Regions from separate parts of the Cupriavidus sp. GW823-FHT07B10 genome, predicted to be linked through region 1. Evidence: predicted binding sites of a transcription regulator. Region 1 holds the regulator's gene; each other region holds the start of a gene.
The links. The regulator LexA, encoded in region 1, represses DNA repair genes until DNA is damaged. The targets are predictions, from matches to a motif close to ACTGTATNNNNATACAGT.
Positions count from the first base shown of each region.

Region 2: a site for LexA is predicted at 1,410-1,427, ahead of AC1Q6V_RS01475 (ATP-dependent helicase). Genes of this name have one in related genera too.
Region 3: a site for LexA is predicted at 1,593-1,610, ahead of recA (recombinase RecA). Genes of this name have one in related genera too.

Region 1 is NZ_JBXAGS010000017.1:13-3,287, reverse strand. Features, by position in the region: gene rpsF (30S ribosomal protein S6) at 1-217, opposite strand, end outside; gene AC1Q6V_RS26840 (asparaginase) at 352-1,344, opposite strand; gene lexA (transcriptional repressor LexA) at 1,600-2,253, shown strand; gene AC1Q6V_RS26830 (hypothetical protein) at 2,364-2,534, shown strand; gene AC1Q6V_RS26825 (hypothetical protein) at 2,574-2,921, opposite strand.
Region 2 is NZ_JBXAGS010000001.1:293,704-296,978, reverse strand. Features, by position in the region: gene AC1Q6V_RS01490 (hypothetical protein) at 1-11, opposite strand, end outside; gene AC1Q6V_RS01485 (SoxW family protein) at 166-669, shown strand; gene AC1Q6V_RS01480 (TlpA disulfide reductase family protein) at 781-1,317, shown strand; gene AC1Q6V_RS01475 (ATP-dependent helicase) at 1,477-3,275, shown strand, end outside.
Region 3 is NZ_JBXAGS010000001.1:545,157-548,431, reverse strand. Features, by position in the region: gene recX (recombination regulator RecX) at 1-284, opposite strand, end outside; gene recA (recombinase RecA) at 388-1,452, opposite strand; gene AC1Q6V_RS02690 (response regulator) at 1,679-2,368, shown strand; gene AC1Q6V_RS02685 (sensor histidine kinase) at 2,419-3,275, shown strand, end outside.

The DNA.
Region 1 (3,275 bases):
CAGCCAGCGTTTCCTTGCCGCATTCGATGTTCAGGCAAACGTAGTGAGCCTTGGCCAGCTTCTGGATCATGTAAGCCATCTGGCGACGGCCCCAGTCTTCCACGCGGTGAACGTTGCCGTTCTGCGAGGTCACGAGCTGCTTGTAGCGCTCGATCATGGCCGGCACTTGTTCGCTCTGGTCCGGATGGACGATGAAGACGATTTCGTAATGACGCATTGACGCTCCTTTTGGATTAGCCACCCGGGCGTCACGAGTCCGGTGTGGCAAGGTTGAATAGCCTTACATTATAGCGCGCATGGCGGCAAGTGCGCAAGCCGCTGATTACACAGGCAAATCAGTACACAGGCAAATCAGGCGTTGGCAAACACGGCCTGCAGCCTTGCCGGATCCCGCGCCAGGCCTGAGTCGGCTGCCAGCGCCAGGGCCAGCAGCACGCGCGCCTTATAGGGATTGAGGTCCGTTGCGGAAACAAAAGCTCCATCCGTCGGGCTGAGCTGGGGCGGAATCGCCACATGGCCGGCCCCGGTGCGGGAACTGCGCACCACGGCCACCCCCGCGGCAGCGGCATCGGCCAGCGCCCCGGCCAGCACCTCATGCACCGAGCCATTGCCGGCGGCAGCCACCACCAGCCCGGCTACACCCGCGCGGACCAGCGCATCCACTGCCACCCTGCCCGGCTGCGCGTAGCTCGCCACGATCTCCACCATCGGCCACGCCGCCGGCATCGGCCCGATCACCCAGGCCGCGCGTGGCGCGCGGGCGAAGCGCACGTAGTCGTCCTGCACGAAACCCAGCGGCCCGCAGGCCGAGACAAAGGCGTCCACCGCCGATGTGTGGGCCTTGGCCACATCCCGCGCAGCGTGGATCTGCTGGTTCAGCACCACCAGCACACCCTTGCCGCGCGCATCGGGATGAGCGGCCACGCGCACCGCATCCAGCAGGTTCAGCGGCCCATCGGCCGACAGCGACGTCGACGGCCGCATTGCCGCTGTCATCACCACGGGCACCGGACACGATTGCGTCAGGTGCAGCGCCATCGCAGTTTCTTCCAGCGTATCGGTGCCGTGGGTGATCACGATGCCAGCCACGTCGGGCTGCGCGGACCAGTGCTCAACCCGCGCCGCCAGCGTTTGCCAGAGCGTGAAGGTCATGTCCTTGCTGTCGACCTGGGCCACCTGCTCGGCCTCGATGCGAGCCGCCGACTGCAGCGCGGGCACCGCTGCCAGCAACGACGACACCGGCACGGTCGCCGCCTGGTAGCGTGCGCTGCTGGCAGAGTTTCCAGCCGCGCCAGCAATGGTGCCGCCGGTGGCCAGTACGACGATGCGAGGCAATTGGGTCATGGAGCGTGCAAAGAAAGTGGAAAGGCAGGAATGCCGATTGTAACGGGCGCGCCCCGCCTCGCCGCGGCTCTCGCCGGTGATCCGCATTCCGTCCATGAGACACGCCCCAAAAATTCTGCTTGCGCTCAGGCCGATACTGTATAAAATCACAGCATACTGTTTAAACATACAGTGCCCGGTCAGACGGATGCAGGATAAAGGATCGACCGATCCTCTTACCCGAAACCCCGCGGCCCCGCACGGAACGGCGATCCCATGGCGACCCTGACACCCCGGCAGCAGCAGATTTTCGATCTGATCCGCAACACGATCCGCCGCACCGGCTTTCCGCCCACGCGCGCCGAAATCGCCGCAGAGTTTGGCTTCTCCTCGCCCAATGCCGCGGAAGAACACCTGAGGGCGCTGGCACGCAAGGGCGTGATCGAACTGACCCCGGGCGCTTCACGCGGCATCCGCCTGAAGGTGGCACGCAGCGATTCGGAAATGCCCGACCAGTTTTCGTTGCCGATGGCCGGCGTGATGCAGCTGACGCTGCCGCTGGTGGGCCGCGTTGCTGCCGGCAGCCCGATACTCGCCGCCGAGCATATCGACCGCCAGTACCAGGTCGACGCCTCGGTCTTCGACGAACGCCCCGATTACCTGCTGCGAGTGCGCGGCCTGAGCATGCGCGATGCCGGCATCCTCGACGGCGACCTGCTGGCCGTGCGCCGCGCCAGCGAAGCCGCCAACGGCAAGATCGTGGTGGCGCGCCTGGGTGATGACGTGACCGTCAAGCGCCTGCAGCGGCGCGGTGGCCATATCGAACTGATCGCAGAAAACCCGGACTTCACCAACATCATCGTGGAGCCTGGCGAGGAGTTCTCGCTGGAAGGCATCGCCGTCGGGCTGATCCGATCTTCCGGCTTCTAGCCGGGCACCGCAGGCCAACCGCCTGCGCGGGCCCACCCGCTTCCATTGCTTTGCAGACGCCGCCCGGCTTGCCGGGTGTTGACCCCGCTTTGCCTAAAAGAGGTGCCACCATGCCGCAAATCCACCAAGTCGCCGCCCGTCGCCCGGTCAAGCCCGTGCCGTTCCGCCAGAGCAAGGGCGTACGCGTCTACCAGGGTACGCAGCGCCGCACCATGGTCGGCAGCATGGCGGCGATCTGCCGCATGCTTGAACTCGAAACCGCCGAAAAGCTGGCCGCCTGAAATCTGCCGGCTGTCTCCGAGCAGCTGCGGGCGCCGTCCTCAGCTACGCGGCGCACACGCCTTGGCTTCGGCTTCCAGCTCCGTCGGCGTCAGCTGCGGGAACCACGTATCGCTCTTGCGCAGCTCCAGCGCCGTACCATCCGGCTTCGCCGTCAGCGAAATCAGATAGGCATATTGGTATTCACCGCCAGACGTGGTCTGGCCGATGCGGATCTCGGTCTGGCTCTTCGCCGGATAGTTGACGACCGCGGCGTCATCGCCCAGATTGTTGCGCAGGCATTTCGCAACCTCACCCATCTTGGCGGGCGTGAACAAGCGCATCGGCGCACGCGCGCGAATGTCCTTTTCAGAAGTGCCGGTGGCACACCCTGCCACCATGGCTGCCATCGCTACGCCAACCGCTGCCGCTCGAACAGACATACCGCCCCCGGGAAATGCAGAACGGCGCCCTCGCGAGGCGCCGTTCTGGGAAATGCTTTGGGGTGGCTGATGGGACTCGAACCCACGACGACAGGAATCTCAATCCCGGCATCAATCGCCATTTTCCCCTTTGGAATCAACGCTTTCGGCCTCGTTTTTTTCCCATGAACGCTCAATTTTTCACAAGCATTCATGCGGCTTCTACGGGTGCCGTGGGAAAAATTGTAACCCGTGCGAGCCCCATGCGCCACCTCAATTTTTGGTTCTTCACCGATTTCCGGGGAAGGCCGCCCGGATCTTCAAGAAGAAGTAGTGGTCATC
Region 2 (3,275 bases), on a different contig from region 1:
ACAAGACGCATCGGGAATCCATGGGGGACGGCGCGCGCAGGCTGCGGGCGGCGCTGGCGGACGCCATCGCCTGCGGGCGGAAACCGGTATTATCCCGAAAGCGGCGCTCCAGTGCTTGCTGCGCCGCTCCCGCTCCCGCTACCGCCCTGCCCCCACGTTCCAGCCATGCCTGCCGCCCTCATTGCCCGCCACGCCTTCGCCATAGCCAGCCTGCGCTGGGTGGCCGCGGGTGCGTTGCTGGCAGCCGCGGCCGGCATGCCCGCAGCCGCGGCCAGCCCCGCCCACCTGCCGCCGGCCACCGACCTGGCCGCCCACGGCACCGAGGCCGCGCGCCGCGGCGAGCCGCTGGTGGTGCTGGTGTCGATGCCGGGCTGCAGCTATTGCGACGCGGTGCGCCGCAACTACCTGGGCCCGCAGGCCGCCGCCGGCGAGATTGCCGTGCGCGAGCTCGACATGACCGCCGACACCCCGCTGCGCGACGCCGACGGCAGCCTGACCACCGCGCGCGCGTGGGCCCGGGCGCACCAGGTGCGGGTGGCGCCCACGGTGCTGTTCCTGGACCGCCAGGGCCGCGCCGCCGCCGGCCCGCTGCGCGGCATGCAGCCGGATTTCTACGGCGCCTACCTGGAACAGGCGCTGGACCAGGCACGCGCCACCGTCCGGCGCTGAATCGATCGGGACGCTTGCGGCGGATTGCCGCAGCCCGGCCCCGCGCAGCGCGCGAACGCCTGCGGCATTAGAATGTCCCATTGCTGACCGAACCTGCCTGACCCGGATTCCATGACCACTGCTGCCCCTGCCACCAAATCCTCCCGCAAGCCCTGGCCCATCGTCGCGGCCGTGGTCGTGCTCGCGCTGCTGGGCTGGTTCGGCTACCGCGCGCTGGCGCCGGCCAATACGGCCCCGGCGGCCACCTTCACGCTGCTGTCGGGCGAGAAGGTCAGCACCGCCGACCTCAAGGGCAAGGTCTATATGATCAACTTCTGGGCCACCAGCTGCGCCACCTGCGTCAAGGAAATGCCTGACATGGTCCGCACCTATGAGCAGTTCAAGGGCAAGGGGCTGGAATTCGTCGCCGTGGCGATGAACTACGACCCGCCCATGTATGTGATGAACTACGCCAGGACGCGCGGCCTGCCGTTCAAGGTGGCGATGGATTCCGACGGCGCCGCGGCCAGGGCCTTCGGCAATGTGCAGCTGACGCCGACCACCTTCGTGGTCGACAAGGACGGCCGCATCCTGAAACGCTATGTGGGCGAGCCCGAGTGGGATGCGCTGCACAAGCTGCTGGATGGCGCGCTGGCAAAGTCCGCGTAACGCTCCCGCGGCAACCGCAGCGAAAAGGTGCTCATCGAGCACCTTTTTTTGTTTTTACGCACGATCGCCAGGGCAGCAGGTTGCGCGACATCCCTGTATGGATATACAGTTGGCGCCAGCCTTTTTCTGAGTTTTCCGAGCCTTCCCCGAGCCCCGCCTGTGACTTTGGACCTAGCCCCCGCCGCCGACCTCGCTGCCCCTGAAGCCGATGATGTCCCCGCCTACCTGTCCCGGCTCAACCCGGAGCAGCGCGCCGCGGTGGAACACGGCAGCGACGCGCCGCTGCTGATCATCGCCGGCGCCGGCTCGGGCAAGACCAATACGCTGGCGCACCGGGTCGCGCACCTGGTGCTGGCCGGCGCCGATCCGCGCCGCATCCTGCTGCTGACGTTCTCGCGCCGCGCCGCGGCCGAGATGGGACGGCGCGTCGAGCGCATCGTCGACCAGGCGCTGGGCACCCAGACCGGCGCGGGGCGCGCGGCGCTGCAGTGGTCCGGCACCTTCCACGCCATCGGCGCGCGCCTGCTGCGCGAATACGCCGAGACCCTGGGCCTGTCGCCCGCCTTCACCATCAGCGACCGCGGCGATGCCGCCGACCTGATGCACGTGGTGCGCCACGACCTGGGCCTGTCGGAGACCGCCAGCCGCTTCCCGAAGAAGGAAACCTGCCTGGCGATCTACTCGCGCGTGGTCAACACCCAGGCGCCGCTGGAAGACGTGCTCAAGCAGCAGTTCCCGCGCTACGCGATGTGGGCGGATGCGCTGCGCACCCTGTTCGCCGGCTATGTCGAGGCCAAGCAGAAGCAGCATGTGCTGGACTATGACGACCTGCTGCTGTACTGGGCGCAGGCCATGGCCGAGCCCACCATCGCGCAGGACATGGGCGCGCGCTTCGACCACGTGCTGGTCGACGAATACCAGGACACCAATGCGCTGCAGGCGTCGATCCTGCTGGCCATGCGGCCGGACGGCCGCGGCCTGACCGTGGTGGGAGACGACGCGCAGTCGATCTACGCCTTCCGCGGCGCCACCGTGCGCAATATCCTGGACTTCCCGGCGCAGTTCACGCCGGCCGCGCAGCAGGTCACGCTGTCGCAGAACTACCGCTCGACGCAGCCGATCCTGCAGGCCGCCAACGCCGTGATCGGGCTGGCGGCCGAGCGCTATACCAAGGACCTGTGGTCCGAGCGCGCCTCGGCCGAAAAGCCCGGCGTGATCGTGGTCAACGATGAGGCCGACCAGGCCCGCTACGTGGTCGAGCAGGTGCTGGCGCGGCGCGAGGCCGGCCTGACGCTGATGGCACAGGCGGTGCTGTTCCGCGCCGCCGACCACAGCGCGCAGGTAGAGATCGAGCTGGCCCGGCGCAATATCCCGTTCGTGAAGTTCGGCGGGCTGAAATTCCTGGAATCGACCCACGTCAAGGACGCGCTGGCGGTGGTGCGCTGGCTGGAGAACCCGCGCGACCGCATGGCGGGCTTCCGCACGCTGCAGCTGCTGCCCGGCATCGGCCCCAAGACCGCGGCGCGCGTGCTCGATGCGCTGGCGCTGGCCACCGAGCCCTTGTTCTCGCTGGAGCAATTCGAGCCGCCGCCGGCCGCAGCGCCCGCCTGGGCCGACCTGCTGGCGCTGGCGCGCGCGCTGATGGCGCCCACCTCGCCGTGGCCGTCGGAGTTCGAGCAAGTGCTGGCCTGGTACGCGCCGCACCTGGAGCGCCTGCACGACGATGCCGCCGCGCGCCAGGCCGACCTGCAGCAGCTGGAGCGCATCGCCGCCACCTACGGCGCGCGCGAGCGCTTCCTGACCGAACTGACGCTGGACCCGCCCAGCGCCTCCAGCGACGAATCCGGCGTGCCCTCGCGCGACGAGGACTACCTGATCCTGTCGACCATCCACTCGGCCAAGGGCCAGGAATGGAAGGCGGTGTACGTGCTCAATGCGGTCGACGGCTGCATGCCGAG
Region 3 (3,275 bases), on a different contig from region 1:
TCCTGCAGATCGCCCAGTTGCTCGCTGCCGAGCTTGTGGGTCTTGGCTTCCTGCATCACGCGCGCGGTGCCGTAGCGGGCGCCGCGGCGGTGCACCAGGCTGTCGGCAAAGCGCTGGTTCGACAGCCAGTTCTCGCGCTCCAGCGCGTCCAGCAACTGCTCCAGCTGCTCGGCCGACTCGGCATGCGGCGCCAGCTTGCGCGCCAGCTCGGCACGGCTGTGCTCGCGGCGCGACAGGTAGCCGACGGCGCGGGCCTTCAGCGAAAGCGGGGGACGGGTTGCCATGGGTTGCCGGAATCTGTGGATGGAGGGGATCCGCGCCAAGCAAAAAGGCCGGGGCATCGGCGATGCCCCGGCCTTCCGGATGGCGCAATGGCCGCTGGCGCGGTCAGTCTTCGACCGCTACCGGCGTGGCAGCCGCCGTGGGGTTCATGGCCACCACGCCCAGCGCCGCGCGCACCTTGTTCTCGATCTCGTCGGCGATGTCAGGGTTCTCGCGCAGGTATTCGCGCGCGTTGTCCTTGCCCTGGCCGATCTTGTCGCCGTTGTAGCTGTACCAGGCGCCGGACTTTTCGACGATCTTGGCGTCCACGCCCAGGTCGATGATCTCGCCCTGGCGCGAGATGCCCTGGCCGTAGAGGATGTCGAAGAAGGCTTCGCGGAACGGCGGCGAGACCTTGTTCTTGACCACCTTGACCTTGGTCTCGTTGCCGATCACGTCGTCGCCCTTCTTGATCGAGCCGATGCGGCGGATATCCAGGCGCACCGAGGCGTAGAACTTGAGCGCGTTGCCGCCGGTGGTGGTTTCCGGCGAGCCGAACATCACGCCGATCTTCATGCGGATCTGGTTGATGAAGATCACCAGGCAGTTGGTGCGCTTGATGGTGCCGGTCAGCTTGCGCAGCGCCTGGCTCATCAGGCGGGCCTGCAGGCCGGGCAGCGAATCGCCCATTTCGCCTTCGATTTCGGCCTTGGGCACCAGCGCCGCCACCGAGTCGATCACGATCAGGTCGATCGAGCCCGAGCGCACCAGCGCGTCGGTGATTTCCAGCGCCTGTTCGCCGGTGTCCGGCTGCGAGATCAGCAGGTCGCCGACGTTGACGCCCAGCTTGTTGGCGTAGCTGACGTCCAGCGCATGCTCGGCGTCGATAAAGGCGCAGGTGCCGCCCAGCTTCTGCATCTCGGCCACGACCTGCAGCGTCAGCGTGGTCTTGCCCGACGATTCCGGACCATAGATCTCGACCACGCGGCCGCGCGGCAGGCCACCGACGCCAAGCGCGATGTCCAGGCCGAGCGAACCGGTGGATACCACCTGAATGTCCTTCTCGACCTCGCCGTCGCCCAGGCGCATGATCGAGCCCTTGCCGAACTGCTTCTCGATCTGGGAGAGCGCGGCGGCAAGCGCCTTCTGCTTCTCGGCGCTCACGCCGGCACCTGCCTTCTTGTCGTCCATGGTCGTCCTTGAATCAATGGTGTATAAATAGGCCGCATGTGGCGCGGCACCGGCATTTTCCGGCTCCAGCGCCGGCCCGGCTGTCTGCGCGGCCGCTCTCCAGGGGGTCTCCCCGGGCAGCCCCAGCGGAACGTGCGGGTACTGTATAAAAAAACAGTATGCTTGGCAAGCCCCATCGCGCCCCATTCCGCCGGCGCCGGCTATGCCGGCCAGGGTGGAGACAACCATGCGCATTCTGATCGCCGAAGATGACGACGTGCTGGCGGACGGCCTGACGCGCTCGCTACGCCACTCGGGTTACGCCGTCGACCACGTCACCAACGGCCTGGAAGCCGATTCCGCGCTGTCGACCCAGACCTTCGACCTGCTGATCCTGGACCTGGGCCTGCCGCGCATGTCCGGGCTGGAAGTGCTCAAGCGCCTGCGCGCGCGCGGCGCCATGCTGCCGGTGCTGATCCTGACCGCCGCCGACAGCGTCGACGAGCGCGTCAAGGGCCTGGACCTGGGCGCCGACGACTATATGGCCAAGCCCTTTGCCCTGTCCGAGCTTGAAGCGCGCGTGCGCGCGCTGGTGCGGCGCGGCGCCGGCGGCGGCGCCACGCTGATGCGGCACGGGCCGCTGGCCTACGACCAGGTCGGACGCATCGCCTATCTCAACGAGCAGATGCTGGACCTGTCCGCGCGCGAGATCGGGTTGCTGGAGATCCTGCTGACACGCAGCGGCCGCCTGGTATCGAAAGAGCAGCTGGTGGACCACCTGTGCGAATGGGGCGAGGAAGTCAGCAACAACGCCATCGAGGTCTACGTGCACCGGCTGCGCAAGAAGATCGAAGTCGGCGGCATCCGCATCGCCACCGTGCGCGGGCTTGGCTACTGCCTGGAGAAATTCCAGCCGGCGGTGGCCACGCATCACTGATCCGACCCCACCGCAGGCCACGCGACTGACCTGAGCGCAACCTCGCCGAGATGAGCCTGCTGCGACTGCCCTGGCGGCGCGTGCCCCGCCCCGCGCCACCCCCTCCTTCCGCCGCCCCGGCCCCGGACACTACCGACCAGGATCTGGCCGACGCGTTGCCGCACCTGGAGGAAAGCGCGGCAAATTCCGCGCCGCGCTCATTGTTCGGTGAGATCCTCGACTGGATGCTGGCGCCGCTGCTGCTGCTCTGGCCGATGAGCATCGCGGTGACCTACCTGGTGGCCAAGTCGATCGCCAACGGGCCCTTCGACCGCGCGCTGGAAGCCAGCGCCATCGTGCTGTCGCAGCAGGTGCGCGAGGTCAACGGGCGCATCACGCTGCAGCTGCCGCTGTCGGCGCGCGAGATCCTGCGCGCCGACGAGACCGACAACATCTACTACCAGGTGGTCGGCAAGCGCGGCGAATACATCGCCGGCGACCACGACCTGCCGCTGCCGTCCGAGGAGGACCAGGGCCACGCGGGGCTGGTGTCCCTGCGCGATGACCGCGTGGCCGGCAACGACGTGCGCGTGGCCTACACCTATATCGACCTGAAGCAGGTCAGCGGCAGCCAGCCGGTGCTGGTGCAGGTGGCCGAGACGCTGGACAAGCGCGCGCGCCTGGCCAACGAGATCATCAAGGGCGTGATCCTGCCGCAGTTCGTGATCCTGCCGCTGGCGGTGGTGCTGGTGTGGTTCGGGCTGTCGCGCGGGCTGGCGCCGCTGACCGCGATCCAGCAGCGCATCCGCGCGCGCAACCCCGGCGATACCAGCCCGATCGACGAACGCGCCGCGCCGCAGGAAATCACGCCGCTGGTGGGTTCGTTCAACGACCTGCTGGCGCGCCTGGACCAGTCGGTGCAGACCCA